DNA from 4 places in the Nitratireductor sp. GZWM139 genome. Region 1 is predicted to be linked to each of the others. Evidence: predicted binding sites of a transcription regulator. Region 1 holds the regulator's gene; each other region holds the start of a gene.
What was found. Region 1 encodes PhoB, which activates phosphate uptake and scavenging genes when phosphate is short. Its sites were predicted from a motif close to TGTCATNNANCTGTCAT; they were not measured.
Positions count from the first base shown of each region.

Region 2: the regulator PhoB is predicted to act here: its motif matches at 1,606-1,622, upstream of NDI72_RS03695 (BtaA family protein).
Region 3: the regulator PhoB is predicted to act here: its motif matches at 3,144-3,160, upstream of NDI72_RS21355 (esterase-like activity of phytase family protein).
Region 4: the regulator PhoB is predicted to act here: its motif matches at 3,183-3,199, upstream of phnC (phosphonate ABC transporter ATP-binding protein).

Region 1 is NZ_JAMQML010000008.1:25,360-29,318, reverse strand. Features, by position in the region: gene pstA (phosphate ABC transporter permease PstA) at 1-25, shown strand, start outside; gene pstB (phosphate ABC transporter ATP-binding protein PstB) at 40-855, shown strand; gene phoU (phosphate signaling complex protein PhoU) at 890-1,600, shown strand; gene phoB (phosphate regulon transcriptional regulator PhoB) at 1,637-2,323, shown strand; gene NDI72_RS11400 (hypothetical protein) at 2,408-2,749, opposite strand; gene NDI72_RS11395 (DUF1328 domain-containing protein) at 2,838-3,005, opposite strand; gene NDI72_RS11390 (response regulator) at 3,138-3,932, opposite strand.
Region 2 is NZ_JAMQML010000002.1:266,601-270,559, forward strand. Features, by position in the region: gene NDI72_RS03690 (class I SAM-dependent methyltransferase) at 1-303, opposite strand, end outside; gene NDI72_RS03695 (BtaA family protein) at 306-1,550, opposite strand; gene NDI72_RS03700 (hydantoinase B/oxoprolinase family protein) at 1,761-3,959, opposite strand, start outside.
Region 3 is NZ_JAMQML010000029.1:11,988-15,946, reverse strand. Features, by position in the region: gene fusA (elongation factor G) at 1-130, opposite strand, end outside; gene rpsG (30S ribosomal protein S7) at 157-627, opposite strand; gene rpsL (30S ribosomal protein S12) at 687-1,058, opposite strand; gene NDI72_RS21360 (transcriptional regulator) at 1,528-1,809, shown strand; gene NDI72_RS21355 (esterase-like activity of phytase family protein) at 1,890-2,981, opposite strand; gene rpoC (DNA-directed RNA polymerase subunit beta') at 3,235-3,959, opposite strand, start outside.
Region 4 is NZ_JAMQML010000006.1:240,017-243,975, forward strand. Features, by position in the region: gene phnE (phosphonate ABC transporter, permease protein PhnE) at 1-206, opposite strand, end outside; gene phnE (phosphonate ABC transporter, permease protein PhnE) at 209-1,177, opposite strand; gene phnD (phosphonate ABC transporter substrate-binding protein) at 1,245-2,153, opposite strand; gene phnC (phosphonate ABC transporter ATP-binding protein) at 2,238-3,080, opposite strand; gene NDI72_RS09825 (GFA family protein) at 3,332-3,739, shown strand; gene NDI72_RS09830 (cytochrome b) at 3,791-3,959, opposite strand, start outside.

The DNA.
Region 1 (3,959 bases):
GCGGCGCGTCGAGCGTCGCTGGTAACGGAGTGGAAGGACATGAACATGCTCACTGATGCTGCTGTTGAAGAAGCACTGGATGCGAGCCAGAACTCGGACACCCTCAAGATGCGCGGTGAAGACGTCTGCGTCTTCTACGGCGAGAAACAGGCGCTGTTCGGCGTCAATCTCGACGTGCGCGAAAACCAGGTGACCGCGCTGATCGGCCCCTCGGGCTGTGGCAAATCCACGTTCCTGCGCTGCCTGAACCGCATGAACGACACGATCGACATTGCCCGGATCACCGGCAAGATCACGCTCGATGGCGAGGATATCTACGATCCCCGCATCGATGTGGTGGAGCTGCGCGCCCGGGTCGGCATGGTCTTCCAGAAGCCCAATCCGTTCCCCAAGTCGATCTACGAGAACATCGCCTACGGTCCGCGCATTCACGGTCTGGCGACGAAGAAGTCGGAGTTCGACGAGGTCGTGGAAGCGAGCCTCCAGAAGGCTGGCCTCTTCAATGAGGTGAAGGACCGCCTGCATGAGCCCGGCACCGGTCTTTCCGGTGGTCAGCAGCAGCGCTTATGCATCGCGCGCGCCATTGCCGTGTCGCCGGAAGTGATCCTGATGGACGAGCCCTGCTCGGCGCTCGATCCCATCGCCACCGCCAAGGTGGAAGAGCTGATTGACGAACTGCGCGAGAACTACACGATCGTGATCGTCACGCACTCCATGCAGCAGGCGGCCCGCGTCTCGCAGCGCACGGCGATGTTCCACCTCGGCAATCTGGTCGAGGAAGGCCCGACGGACAAGATGTTCACCAATCCGGATGACAAGCGCACCCAGGATTACATCACCGGACGCTTCGGCTGACGGCGCGGCAAACGCACAGATAAGGAACCAGACCATGGGCGAGCACACAGTCAGCTCCTTCGATGAGGAACTCGGTGAAATCGACCGCCTCATCCGCGACATGGGCGATCTCTCCGGCGAGATGACGCGCGCTTCCACCAGGGCGCTGCTGCACTCCGATACGGCGCTTGCACAGCGCATCATCTCCGATGACACGATCATGGACGCCAAGCAGCGCGACCTTGATGAGCGCGCCATCACGCTCATCGCAAAGCGCCAGCCGATGGCGCAGGATCTGCGCAGCGTCGTGGGCGCCATCCGCATGGCGGCTGATCTCGAGCGCATCGGCGATCTGGCCAAGAACATTGCCAAGCGCGTCGGCGCCGTGGGCGAAAGCGCCACGCCGCGCACGCTTGCGCATTCCATCGACGCGATGGCCGGCCTCGTGCTGAAACAGGTCAATTCGGTGGTCGAGCACTATGTGGCGCGCAATGCCGAGGCGTTAATCCGGCTGCGCGACGAGGATGAGGAAATCGACATTCAGTACACGTCGGTTTTCCGCGAACTCCTCACCTACATGATGGAAGACCCGCGCAACATCACGGCCTGCACGCACCTCCTGTTCTGTGCGAAAAATCTTGAGCGTATCGGCGACCATGTGACCAATATCGCCGAAAATGCCTATTATGTGGTGACGGGGTCCCAGCTTCCGGTCCAGCGGCCGAAGCTTGACGAAACACAGATGACGGTCGAATCCGATGTCTAACCGGCCGTAGACTGCCCGAGGAGAATGCCTGCCATGATTGCCCCCAAGGTCATGGTCGTTGAAGACGACGAACCGCTTTGCGTCTTGCTCAAGTACAATCTGGAAGCCGAAGGCTATCAGGTCGAGATGATCTCTCGCGGCGATGAAGCCGAAGTGCGCCTGCAGGAAAACGTACCCGATCTGCTCGTTCTGGACTGGATGGTTCCGGCCGTTTCCGGCATCGAGCTGTGCCGCCGGCTGCGCATGCGCCCCGAAACGGAGCGCCTGCCGATCATCATGCTCACCGCCCGTGGCGAGGAAAGCGACCGTGTGCGCGGCCTTTCAACCGGCGCGGACGACTATCTGGTGAAGCCTTTCTCGACGCCGGAATTCGTGGCGCGTGTTCGCGCGCTTCTGCGGCGCGCGAAGCCGGAAGTGCTCTCGACGGTTCTCTCGGTCGGGGACATCGTGCTCGACCGTGAATCGCACCGTGTCTACCGCCGCAAGAACGAGATCCGTCTCGGGCCGACAGAGTTCCGCCTCCTGGAATTCATGATGCAGCATCCCGGCCGCGTCTTCTCGCGAAGCCAGCTGCTCGACAATGTCTGGGGCGAGACGATCTATATCGACGAGCGCACCGTGGACGTGCATGTGGGCCGGCTGCGCAAGGCCGTGAACCACGGGCGTCTGCCCGATGTGATCCGCACCATTCGCGGCGCGGGCTATGCGATCCGCGAAGCCTGACAGACGCGATACAGCCATTAAAAAAAGCCCCGGTTCGACCGGGGCTTTTTCGTTGAAGCTCTTCGCGCGTTATTTCGTGGCCCGTTATTTCGTGGCGGCGTGTCCGGGGCGGGCATGCTCGTTCTGCGCCACGGCAAAGCTCGTCACCGGCTCGATGGAAGCTGTCAGCTCGCCATTGCTGGTGATGTCCCACTCCAGGATCGCATCGTCATAGACAAGTGCGGGATCCACATAGACGCAGGTGGCGAGAACCTGCGGCGCTTCGGTTTCCAGCTCGCGCATTGCAACCGGCTTCTCCGCCTCGCACTCCTCAAACGTCTCGTAGACCGGGGTGGGGGCGGGCAGTTCCTGGCATTCGCGCGTGTCGCCGGCCCCCACATTGCCTGAGCAGCCGACAATCAAAAGAAGTGCAGCGATGTGTTCCATGGCTTTCTCCTTTCATTGTCTTCACGAAACGGAAGCCATGGATGGTCCGGTTCGCTTATGCCGCATTCGTTTATGTGTGCGTCGCCGTTTAGCGACCGCGTTTCAGAAGGCCCATGATCAGCGAGATCGCGAGCAGGGCGAGGAAGATGTAGAAGAGGATCTGCGCAATGCCTGCCGAAGCGCCGGCAATTCCGCCGAAACCGAGTGCGCCGGCGATGATCGCGACGACAAGGAATATCAGGGCCCAGTATAGCATTCTGTCTCTCCGTTTAGTTATGCCGGTTAAACGTCTGGCATTCGGATTTGGTTCCGCCGGAGAGATTTTGGGCAAAAGAAAAGCCGCCCGGAGGCGGCTTTTTTGAGAAACGCGTGAAGAAGCGGGGGCCTGTCAGGCCGCCGCGTGCGCCTGCTGATCGAAGAAGAGCGCCTGGCTGATGAGCGCCTTGACCATTTCCGGGCTGAACGGCTTGGTCACAAGGAAGGTCGGTTCCGGGCGCTCGCCCGTCAGAAGCCGCTCGGGGAAGGCGGTGATGAAGATGACCGGTACGGTGGCCGCGTCGAGGATCTCGTTCACCGCATCAAGGCCTGAACTGCCATCGGCAAGCTGAATGTCGGCCAGCACCATTTTCGGCTGCGTCTTGGCAAACATTTCGACCGCCTGCTTGTGGGTGCGGGCCGTGCCGACCACGCGATGCCCGAGGCTTTCGACCATTTCCTCGATGTCCATGGCGATCAGGGGCTCGTCCTCGATGATGAGGATGTCTGTCGCCACCTGACGGGAAATCTCCTCGCTGGCTTCGCGCAGCATCGTGTTGATGCCTTTCATATCCGTCTCGAGAATTTCCGCAGCCTCTTCCGGCCGGAAATTCTCTACGGCCACCAGCAGGAAGGCCTGACGCGGACGGGGCGCGAGCGAAGAAAGGTTGCTCATGGCCCGCTTTTCCCATGCCGAGCTCGGCGTGCCTTCGGGGACCGGAACGTCCAGCGTTTCGAACAGCGATGTGAAGAGCCTGAAGAGGGCGATCTTGTCGGTCGATGCCTCGGGAAAGATGCTCGTATCGGCGATCAACGCTTCAAGCGTCGCAGCCACCAGTGCGTCACCGCTGGACTGGGAGCCGGAAACGGCCCGGGAAAAGCGCCGCAGGTAAGGAAGGTGCGGAGCGATACGCGCTGACAGGGTCATGGATTTCAAGTCTCCCTCAAGACATGG
Region 2 (3,959 bases), on a different contig from region 1:
TTTGGCCAGTCGGGCGTCGATCCCCTCACGCTCCATGCGCCTTCTTGCGGTGGCGAGCATCTCCTGCGAAATATCGAGGCCGAAAAGACGCGCTTTCGGATAATGATCCGAAACGAGCGCCAGATTGCGCCCCGTTCCGCAGCCCAGCTCCAGCACCGCGCCGCCTTCCGGCGCGTTCAGCCCGCCGATCAGCCCGTCACGCCCAAGCAGATAATATTTGCGCGTCAGGTCGTAGATATGGCGCTGGCGGCGATAGACGCCGTCCATCAGACTGGCGTGGCCGGCGGTCTGGGGCATGGCCATTCTCAGGCCGCTTTCACATAGAGGTGGAACCCGCCATAGATCGCCGAGCGGTCATTGGCCGAGAGTTCGCGCGAGCGGAGCTTCTCATAGCGCCACTGGTTCAGAATGTGGTCGTTCACGCGGCCCGGCAGCAGGCTCGGCGCTGCGGCAGTGCGGAAGATGACGCGCGCGCCGGGCGCTGCCGTGCGGGTGATCTCGCTCCACAGCGCGTTGAGCTGATCGTCGTTCATCCAGTCCTGCGCGTCGAGCAGCACATAGCGGTCCACGCTCTGCGCCGGCTTGTTGCCCAGCACATCCATCAGGTTCGCGTGATGCACCGTCACATTGTCTGCCGCAGCGCGGATCGTGTCGAAGTTCCTGCGCTCCAGATAGGCGGGCAGGGTGGCTTCGCCCTGAGCGGGGTAATGGCGGGCGAAGGCCTGCCAGGCGAAATAGTTTTCCTTCAGCGGAAAATGGCAGGCGAGCTTCTCAAGACGGCTCGAAAGAACATCCGCCATGGTGCCGTCACCCGCCGTGATCAGCGAGTCATACTGTGCTGGCGGAATGCCGAGGCCAAACAGCGATGCCTTGCGCGAGGTCGCCCAGCGCACGAGCCCGCGGTCGAACAGCGGGCGTAACTGCTCATCGAAGAAGATGCGCTGATCGCGAAGCGAGCGCGATTTCATGATGTCCGCCGGGTTCACGCCATAGAACTTTGCGACCGTGTGGCCGGTGGCGATGAAGAAGCCGAGCAGGCCCTTGCGGTAGAAATTGCGCGTGAAGGCGTCGATGCGCTTGCGGCCGAGCGGCCCGCGGCTTTCCCAGTGCCGGCGCGACTGGGCGTCGAGCGCTGGCGCGATGAAGCGGCGATAGGCCTCGCTGTTGCTGCGCTGGTTGGTTGCGCCGAAGAAGCGCAGCAGGTCGCCATGGGCGGGCAGCGCCTTGAAGGCGGTGAGCTTCAGCCGGTTGAGCGCCACATGCGCGGCGTTCAGGTCCACGGCGTCGATCTTCGCCGGCTGGCGGGTGAGATAGGCCAGCACATTGCAGCCGCCCGACGCGATGGTGACGATGCGGTGGCTCTCATCGAGTTCCATCGCCGCGATGTCCACGTCCGGGTCTTCCCAGATCTGCGGATAGACGAGGCCCGAAAAAAGAAGGGCGAAGAGGCGTTCGGAAAGGCCTGCGCGCGTGGTGGCCCTGTTCTGATAGACCGCCTTGCCGAGATGTCGGCGGGTGGAAAGGCCGGTGCCGGCTGAAAGATCTGTCATGGGTCTCTCCCCTCAATCTTGTCTTGAGGGGCTACTGCGCTTCCATGACGCGCGCGTGAAACCTGAATGACCGAGTGTGACGGGGCTGTTAAAGGCGGGGTGCAGGTTTGGCCCCGCGCGCCGCCCGTTCGGCAGCGCCTGGCCCCGAACGGGGCTTCAATGGCAATGCGGGCGGAGAAGCATGCTCCCCCGCCCGCAATCCTGAGTGCTTTACGCCTTGCCGAAACCGCCGGCGGTGGGCGTGGTCACGATCACCGCTTCGCCGGCCTCGATCACCGTCTGGTCACAGCCCTTGAGCGTTTCGACATGACCGTCCTTGCGGCGCACCTCGGTCTTGCCCATTTCACCATCGCCACCGCCCTCAACGCCACGTGGCGGCTGGGTGCGGTGGGAGGAGAGAATGGCGCATTCCATGGTCTTCAGGAAGCGGATGGTGCGGCGCGTGCCGTCGCCCGCATTCCATTTACCCTTGCCGCCCGAGCCTTCGCGGATGTGGAAGTCTTCAAGCAGAACCGGGAAGCGCAGTTCGAGGATTTCCGGGTCCGTCAGGCGCGAATTGGTCATGTGGACATGAACGCCCGACGCGCCATCGAAGCCGCGACCGTCATTCATGCGACCAGCCGGCGAGCCGGAGCAGATGGTCTCGTAATACTGATACTCTTCATTGCCGAAGGTCAGATTGTTCATCGTGCCCTGGCTGTTGGCGATGGCCTTCATCGCGCCGAACAGCGCATTGGTGACGTGCTGGGACGTCTCCACATTGCCGGCCACGACCGCTGCCGGATAGGAGGGGCGCAGCATGCAGTCTTCCGGGATCACGATGTTGATCGGCCTGAGGCAGCCCGCATTCATCGGGATCTGCCCTTCCACCATCACGCGGAAGGCATAGAGCACCGCTGCGCGGGTCACCGGTTCGGGCGCGTTGAAATTGTTCTTCTGAACATTCGACGTGCCGGTGAAGTCGACGGTCGCCTCGCGCTTCTCGCGGTCGACGGTGATCTTCACCTTGATCACCTGGCCCGTGTCGGTCGGATATTCATATTCCGACGCGTCCGGCAGGCGTTCGAGCACGCGGCGCACGGCTTCCGCCGCATTGTCCTGCACATGGCCCATATAGGCCTGCACCACGTCCAGACCGAACTGGTCGATCATCTTGCGCAGTTCCGCCACGCCCTTTTCGTTGGCGGCGATCTGCGCCTTCAGATCGGCGATGTTCTGGTGCGGGTTGCGCGCCGGGTAGGCGTGGTCGGTCAGAAGCGTGTGCAGCTCCTCTTCGCGGAACTTGCCGCCTTCGACGAGGCGGAAATTGTCAAACAGAACGCCTTCTTCATCCACCGTGGTCGCCAGCGGCGTCATGGAGCCGGGTGCGGTACCGCCGACATCGGCATGGTGGCCGCGCGAGGCGGTGTAGAACAGAATGTTCTCGCCGTGATCGTCAAACACGGGCGTGACAACCGTGATGTCGGGCAGATGCGTGCCGCCATTGTAAGGCGCGTTCAGCGCGAACACGTCGCCGGGGCGGATATTGCCCTTGTTCAGCCGGATGACGGTTTCCACCGAACGGTCCATGGAGCCCAGATGCACCGGCATGTGCGGGGCATTGGCCACCAGCGCGCCATTCTGGTCGAACACCGCGCAGGAGAAGTCGAGCCGCTCCTTGATGTTCACCGAATAGGCGGTGTTCTGCAGCGTCACGCCCATCTGCTCGGCGATCGACATGAACAGGTTGTTGAAGACCTCAAGCATCACCGGATCGGCCTTGGTGCCGAGCGCGGCCATGCGGGCCTTCTTTTCCACGCGGCGCATCAGAATGTGGTCGAGCGCGGTGATCTCGGCCTGCCAGCCGGGCTCCACAACAACCGTCTGGTTGGCCTCGATGATGAGGGCAGGGCCGTTGACCCTGGCGCCGCGCGACAGCGTTTCGCGGCGGTAGATGCCGGCATCGTGCCATGCGCCATCGCAGAAGATTGCGCGCGTCTCGCCGGGAGCGGGCGTGGCGTCGCTGGTTGCCTGCTCCTGCTCCACCGGACGGCCGTCGCCCGCGTCCAGTCCCTCGACGCTGACGGCTTCCACCACCATCGGCTTGTCGTCATAGACGAAGCCGAACTGCGCCCTGTGCGCCGCCTCGAAGGCGGCCCTGGCGGTCTCAAGCGTGCCGTCGAAGGCGATGGGCAGCGTCGTGTCGGTGCCCTCGTAACGGATTTCCAGCTTGGTTGCCCACATCACCTTGTCGCCGGTGATGCCCTGATCTGCCAGCTCCGCGCGCACTTCTTCGCGCAGCGACGCCGAAAGCGCGTCGATGGCGTCCAGAGAGCTTTCCGCAAAGGGCTTCAAAAGCGCCTGCTGGCGCGAGGCGAACACGGTCGCAAGCCCGATGCCATAGGCCGAGAGCAGGCCCGACATCGGATG
Region 3 (3,959 bases), on a different contig from region 1:
GCGTCTCGCCCATCTTGTGGTTCTTACCGGTGTAGAACAGGATACGCTCGGTCGTCGTCGTCTTACCGGCGTCGATATGCGCCATGATACCGAAGTTACGGTAATCTTCGAGCTTATATTCGCGGGACATCGTCGTGTACCTTTTCGATCCTACGGCTACCAGCGGTAGTGCGAGAACGCACGGTTGGCTTCAGCCATCTTGTGCGTGTCTTCGCGCTTCTTGACGGCAGTGCCGCGATTGTTTGCCGCGTCGAGCAGCTCGCCGGACAGACGATCGACCATGGTCGTTTCGTTGCGCTTGCGGGCAGCTGCGATCAGCCAACGAATGGCCAGAGCCTGGCGACGCTCGGGGCGAACGTCGACCGGAACCTGATAGGTCGCACCACCAACACGACGGGAACGAACCTCGACGTGCGGAGCAACGTTATCAAGCGCCTGATGGAACACACCAACAGGCTCCTGCTTCATCTTGTCTTCTACCTGGTCGAATGCACCGTAAACGATGCGCTCGGCAGCCGACTTCTTGCCATCAAGCATGATGGCGTTCATGAACTTGGTCACAACCGTATCACCGAATTTCGGATCGGGGTTGATCTCTCGTTTTTCTGCACGGTGGCGTCGGGACATGTTTTTCGTCTCTTACCTTCGAGGCCCGGCTCAAAATCAAAGCGCCGAAGCCGGATATCCTACTTCGGACGCTTTGCGCCGTACTTCGAACGACGCTGCTTGCGGTTCTTCACACCCTGGGTGTCAAGCACACCACGGATGATGTGGTAGCGAACACCCGGAAGGTCCTTCACGCGGCCGCCGCGGATCATCACCACGGAGTGCTCCTGAAGGTTATGCCCCTCACCCGGGATATAGCCGATGACCTCGAAGCCATTGGCGAGGCGGATCTTGGCCACCTTACGCATGGCCGAGTTCGGCTTCTTCGGCGTCGTCGTGTAAACACGCGTGCAAACACCCCGCTTCTGCGGGTTGGCCTGCATGGCCGGAACCTTATTGCGCTTAACCGGCGCAATGCGCGGCTTGCGGATCAACTGGTTAACGGTAGGCATCAAACCTTCCCTTGTTACAAATTCCGTGTCTCAAGCCCGAGGGCCGCATCCAGAACAAAAATTTGCTCTACGCACAAATCCAGGCTGCAAACCGCTTTTAACGGTCTTGCCCGGACAAAAAGCAGAGGAAGCGTTTCCGCTTCATGCGCCGCAAATTCTGTCGCTCGCAAAAACGAACCCTGTTTGAGACCTGATCCGGGGCGCGTCGCCCCGAAAGAAAAAGCCTCACATCGGCTCGGACGAAGCGGTAATTACTCGCATGAGGGTTAACCGTCAACCCCGCCGCCAGGATTATCTTGTACCGCAGGCCATCGCCGAGCCAGACAGGGTTAAAACGACAGATTATTTCCCGAAACAGCGCCATTTCGAACCAAAACGGCGCTCCATCTCTGTCATTCTCCAATCCCGCATGCGAGAAGCAGGCTTCATATAGTAAGCGATTGCCGGTTGGCAAGAATCAGGAATCACCATGAGCGAATCTGAACATCGCCCCGTCACCATCATCACCGGCCGGGTCTGGCGCGAAAAGGGTGATGAGAGCGAGGGCGTGCACATCATGCTGCAGGCCCCGGACGACGACACGGCGGTGCGGCTGGCGCTGGAAGCCCTCGCGCGCGAAGGCTACGCGGAAGCCGAGCTGGACCAGATCGGCGACATGCAGGGAGAGCCCGACGAAGAGCCACACCTGTCGGCCTGGCAGGGAGCGCTTGAAGGCGAGATCGCAATCGTCACCTTCGACGAACCGGTCTGACCCCCTTCACGGATCAGAGACAGAAAGCCCGGCCATCGCGCCGGGCTTCTTCTTTATGAGCGAGCCTCAGTCGTCCCGCTTTACTGAGAAGGTGCATCCAGGGCGAACACCACGAACTGGGTGAACTGGCCGTTCGGGTTGAAATTGTTGTCGGAAGCCAGAACCAGCGTCTTCCGGCCAGCAATGACGGGCCCCCAGGTCAGGGTTTCGATGTTGTCCACGTCGAGACCGAAGTCCCCTTCCCCGATCTTCAGAACATGCGTCTTGCTGACCGGCGTGACATCGCGGTCTGCGATGCTGTCAGCACCGAGAATATCGGTCGCACCCGCCGTTTCGACCCGATAGAGATTGATCTCGTTTCCGGTCCCCAGCGCAAAGGAGCGCTCGACCGCGAGAAACGTGCCGGCGTCGATCTCGAGGATCTCCGTCAGACCATTGTCGTTATAGTAAGGCTCGGTTTCCGACTTCTGGTGGATCGTTCCGGTTTCGTAGACATATTCGGCAACCGGCTCGCCGCTTTCGACGTTGAAACCAAGGATACGCGAAGGGCTTCCCGCCTCAAGCGTCGCTTTCGGTCCGTCCTGAACGAGCGCATTCTCGGTCGCGACCCAGATGGTCTCTCCATCGACCGAAAGCGTCAGCCCCTCGAACGCCAGATTGTTGCGAATGCCGCGCTCGCCGGCCTCATCGGGAAGATAAGCGCCGGGGACCGTGAAACTGCGCTTGAACGCGCCGTCCGGTTTGGCCTCAAAGAGCGTCGGATTGCCTTTGGCATCCCGTTCGCTCGACCAGAACACGCTCTGGCGCGCACCATCGTAGCGGATCGCTTCGGGATCGATCGTCTTGGCCGCGAAGGGCTCGCCATTCTCACCCTGCAGCACATGGCTCGAAACAATGTCGACGCCCTTCACGCCGTCTTCCTCGATCACAAGCTTCAGACGGTAGAACCGCGCTGGCGCTTTCTCCGACCGGTCGTCCGAAATCGCATAGAACAGATCCGCATCCGCGTCGTAGTCCAGGCCGGAAATGCCGCCGAACTCGACACCGGAGATCATGAGACCGCTGGGAAGGACGATTTCGCCGAGATAAGCGGGCTTCATCATGGCTTCGGCATGAGCCAGAGACTGCGCCGAAACGGACAATGCGGCAGCGAGCACTAATTTCCTGAACATGAGGTCTTCTCCGTGAACCCGGCGCGAATGCGCCTCCAGAGCATCGGACCGACGAACCGAAACCGGTTTTCGGCTTATCCGACGCTCCATCGATGGTTTGGATCGCCTTTTGTGCGTCCGGATGAACGCACGGCGATCCAGAGAACCTCATGATGCAGCCGGGTGACAGACACGCGACGATGGCGGTGGACTGCCAAAAGAAAAGCCGGGCGCAAGGCCCGGCTTCTGCATTCTCTGAAAAGAGGTCTGCCGATTACTCGGCAGCACTCGTCGTCATGTCGGCGATCATCGGATCGGCCATTTCCACGCCCGAGGTCTTGCGACGCTCGTCCAGGATCAGATCGTCGCGCGAGCGCGCAATCCGGCGAACCTGGCTCATCGCGCCACCCGTACCGGCCGGGATCAGACGACCGACGATGACGTTTTCCTTCAGGCCCTGCAGCGTGTCGACCTTGCCGGCAACAGCCGCCTCGGTCAGCACGCGGGTGGTCTCCTGGAAGGAGGCCGCGGAGATGAAGGACGGCGTCTGCAGCGAAGCCTTGGTGATGCCAAGCAGGACCGGCTGGCCCTCGGCAGGCTTCTTGCCCTCTTCCACCAACCGGTCATTGACCTCGTCGAACTCCACGGAGTCGACGTGATCGCCCGGAATGTAGGTCGAGTCGCCCTGTGCCGTGATCTCGATCTTCTGCAGCATCTGGCGAACGATCACCTCGATGTGCTTGTCGTTGATCAACACGCCCTGCAAGCGATAGACCTCCTGGATTTCGTTGACCAGGTAGGAAGCAAGAGCCTCCACGCCCTTGATCGCCAGGATGTCGTGCGGCGCCGGGTTGCCGTCGAGAATGAAGTCGCCCTTCTCGATCTGGTCGCCGTCCTGAAGATGGAACGGCTTGCCCTTGGGAATAAGGTATTCCGCAGGCTCCAGAGTCGCGTCATGCGGCTCGATGATGATGCGGCGCTTGTTCTTGTAGTCCCGGC
Region 4 (3,959 bases), on a different contig from region 1:
TAGGAAACCCAGTCGGCCAGATAGCTGCCCGCAATGTCCCAGTTGCCGTTGGAGATGACCTGCCCGATGGCGAAGAACCACCAGGCGAAGACCATGTAGAGGGCGATGGCGGTGATGATGATCACGCCGCGCAGGCGCTCCATCAGCGGACGGTGAAACACATCCGCGTGGCGCGCGGCGATGGCGTTGGCTTCGATCTCGGTCATGATCAGCCTCCCCGGCCGAATTCGAATGCCTGCTTGCCGACAATGCGGCCGCGCAGCCAGGCCGAAAGCTGGTCGACCGCGACGATGGTGCAGAACAGAAGAAGGATGATGGCGAGCGTCTTGGCTTCATGCGTGCGGCTGATCGAGAGGCGCAGCGCCTCGCCGATGCCGCCGCCGCCGACCGCGCCAATGATGGTGGAGGCGCGCACGTTGATTTCCAGACGCAGCAGCGCGTAGCTCAGGAAGTTGGGCATGACCTGCGGCACGATGGAGAACCAGACGCGCTCCACCCAGTTCGCACCGGCGGCGCGCAGGCCTTCCTCGGCCTTCATGTCGGCGTTCTCGACCACTTCGAAGAACATCTTGCCAAGCGCGCCGACCGTGTGGATCGACACCGCGATGATGGCGGGCACGGCCCCGATGGTCAGCACGGCCAGAAAGAAGCCGGCGATCACGATCTCGGGGAAGGCGCGCAGCACTTCCATGAAACGGCGCACGAAGAAGCGCAGCCAGCGCCGCGTCGTCAGGTTCGATGCGGCCAGGAAGCACAGAACGAAGCCAAGGCCGAAGCCGATCAGCGTGGAAACCAGCGCAATGTTGATGGTCTCCAGCATCTTGTAGAAATATTCGGGCAGATAGAGCGTCTCGGTGAGATAGATCCGTCCGTCGGGATAATTGTATTTCAGGCTGCCATCGTCATAGGGCGAGGGCAGGTCGAACAGGGCGCGCCAGATTTCCCAGCCATCGCGCGGCATCATCTGTCCCACGAAATCGAACAGATAGGGCAGTCGGTCGAAGAACTTGCCGGCGTTCGATTCATTGGCAAACCAGAGCGAACCGCTCATGGCGAGAACCATGAACACGATGCCGCCAATGGTGTAGAGACGACGGCGTCCGGCCAGTTCGCGCCAGTGGCGCTCCACGGCCTGGCCGGCTTCGGAAAGAAGCGGGGAATGGGTCGTTGCTGTCATGTTTGGCACGCCTGTGCGACAACGCCGCCGGCACAGGCCGGCGGCGCGTCAGATTGCGGGAAAGGGATCAGGAACCGATCTTGGAGCGACGGGCGTCGATGATCGGCTCGTAGAATGCCGGCGTCACTTCGGTGTAGCCCTTGTAGTCGCCGCCCTGGATGGCTGCGAAGCACTCCGGATCGGCTTCCGGCATTTCCATCATGAAGGTCTTGAACTTGTTCTTCATGTCGGCGTCCATGGAGGTGCGAACCACGACCGGACCGTTCGGGATCAGCGGGGACTTCCAGAGCTCAACCAGATCGTCCATGTCGAGAATGCCCTTCTCGACCATCTTGTGCAGGTTGCCGGAGGTGTAGCCGTCGGAGAACTCGCCAACGCCCGAAGCCCAGGTCGTGCCGGCGTCGAACGTTCCCTTCACGACTTCGAGAACCAGGTTCTCGTGGCCGCCGCCGAAGCCGGTCTCGCCAAAGAACTCTTCAACCGAAGCGTTGACTGCCTTGGGCAGCGTGACGGCGGGAACGAGGTAGCCGGAGGTGGAGTCCGGATCGGCGAAGCCGAGCTTCTTGCCCTTCATGTCTTCCAGCGTTGCGATGCCGGAATCCTTGCGGGCCACCATGATCGAGTGATAGCCGGTCGAACCGTCGGTCTGCACCGTGGTGAGGATCGGCTCAACGGCCTCCGGATCTTCCAGATAGACCTTTGCATAGCCCGAAGCGCCGAGCTCGGCATAGTCGAGCGTGCCGCCGAGCAGGCCCTGGATCACGCCGTCATAGTCGGCAGCCGGGAACAGGGCGACCTTCTCGACGCCCAGAACCTCGGGGAGCTTGTCGACGATGCAGGAGAAATTGCGCAGGCGGTCGGCTTCGTTTTCGCCGCCGAGAATGCCGATGCGGAACTCTTTCAGATCTTCGGCCTGTGCGCCGCCAACCATGATCGCGGTGAGCGCAACGGCGCCCATAAGAGCTTTCTTGAACATGATGTCTCTCCATTTGGGTGCCGGCCTTGCCGGCGGGGTTTCAAGCAGGTGGAGCCCGTTACGCGGGCGAGACGATCCCGTGGATCAGACGGCGGCGAGCGCCGGTTGAGCCTGACCGGTCGATTTTCTTGCCGGCTGCGGAGCCGGAACATTGATGCTGGTGGAAGTGATGGCTTCGGAAAGTTCCGCGCCTTCTTCGCCGCCATAAATGGTGCGCACCGCTTCGCTGGTCAGCGCCTCGGGCGGGCCGTCGAAAACCACCGCGCCCTTGGCCATGCCGACGATGCGGTTGCAATAGGCGCGCGCCGTGTCGAGCGTGTGCAGGTTGGTGATGACGGTGATGCCTTCGCGGGCGTTGATGTCGGCGAGCGAATCCATCACCACCTTGGCGTTGAGCGGATCGAGCGAAGCGATCGGCTCGTCGGCGAGGATCACCTTCGGCTCCTGCATGAGCGCACGGGCAATCGCCACACGCTGCTGCTGGCCACCGGAAAGCGTGCCGGCGCGCTGCAGCGCCGTCTGGGCGATGTCGAGGCGCTCAAGCGCTGCAATCGCCTGAATGCGCTCTTCCCGCGTAAACATGTTGAGCAGGTTGAGCACCGTGGAGCGGTGGTTGAGCCTGCCAAGCAGAACATTGGTGAGCACGTCGAGGCGCGGCACCAGGTTGAACTGCTGGAAGATCATCGCGCAGTCGCGCTGCCAGCGACGCAGTTCCGCGCCTTTCAGCGCGGAGACTTCCTTGCCCTGAAAGAAGATCGATCCTTCGGACGGATCGATCAGGCGGTTGATCATGCGCAGAAGCGTCGATTTGCCGGCGCCTGAGCGACCGATGACACCGACCATCTGGCCCTGTTCGATTTTCAGTTCCACGTCGCGCACGGCCGTGTTTGGCCCGAAACGACGGGTGACCTGACGAATTTCAAGCATGTGCTCTTCCCGTTAAGCGCCTTGTTGCGGCTCTTCCGTGGGCTTGTCGCCCTTGTTGGTCATTCGCCTAACGGGTGCGGATGAAACCTGCATGTCGATGAGATGACGGTTTTCTGACAGCGCACAGCAGCGATTGAAGCCCCGGAGCCGCCCTGGGGCGATGGCCGCTCATGCGGTCGGGTGCTTCTGGATGCGCGCACGGGCGCTTTGTGATAGAGACACGGCCGCTTCAAAAAGAGATGAGAGAGTATATGACCCAGAAGAACGAGGGTTCCTGCCAGTGCGGGGCAGTCAAATTTCAGATTTCCGGCCCGTTCGAGAGCTTCTTTCTTTGTCACTGCTCCCGTTGCCGTAAGGATACCGGGTCGGCGCATGCGGCCAATCTTTTCTCCACCGTGGCGAAGATCACCTGGCTGTCAGGAGAAGACCGGATCAAGACTTACCGGGTGCCCGAAAGCCGGCATGAAAAAAGCTTCTGCAGCGAATGCGGCTCGGCAGTTCCAGGCATCCAGATGGATGGCGCACTTCTCGTCGTGCCTGCGGGCAGCCTCGACACACCGGTCGATATTCGCCCGAACGCGCATATCTGTCTTTCCAGCCGAGCCAACTGGGATGACGGGCTGGATGAGGTAAGCCGGCTGGAGGGCCTGCCGGGTTAAACGCCTTTGCCATTGCCGGTGCGTTCTGGCCGGCGGCGTGTGAGCGGGGCGTTAGCGCCCCAGCCCCATGCGCCCAAGAAGCCCGTCGCGCATGACGAAATGGTGGTAGAGCGCGGCGGCGGTGTGGAATGCCAGAAGCGCGATCAGAAGCCGGCTTCCCAGACCATGCGGCGCGCGCGGCAGATAGGTGGTGAAGTCCGGCAGCGGCGTCGTGGCGCCT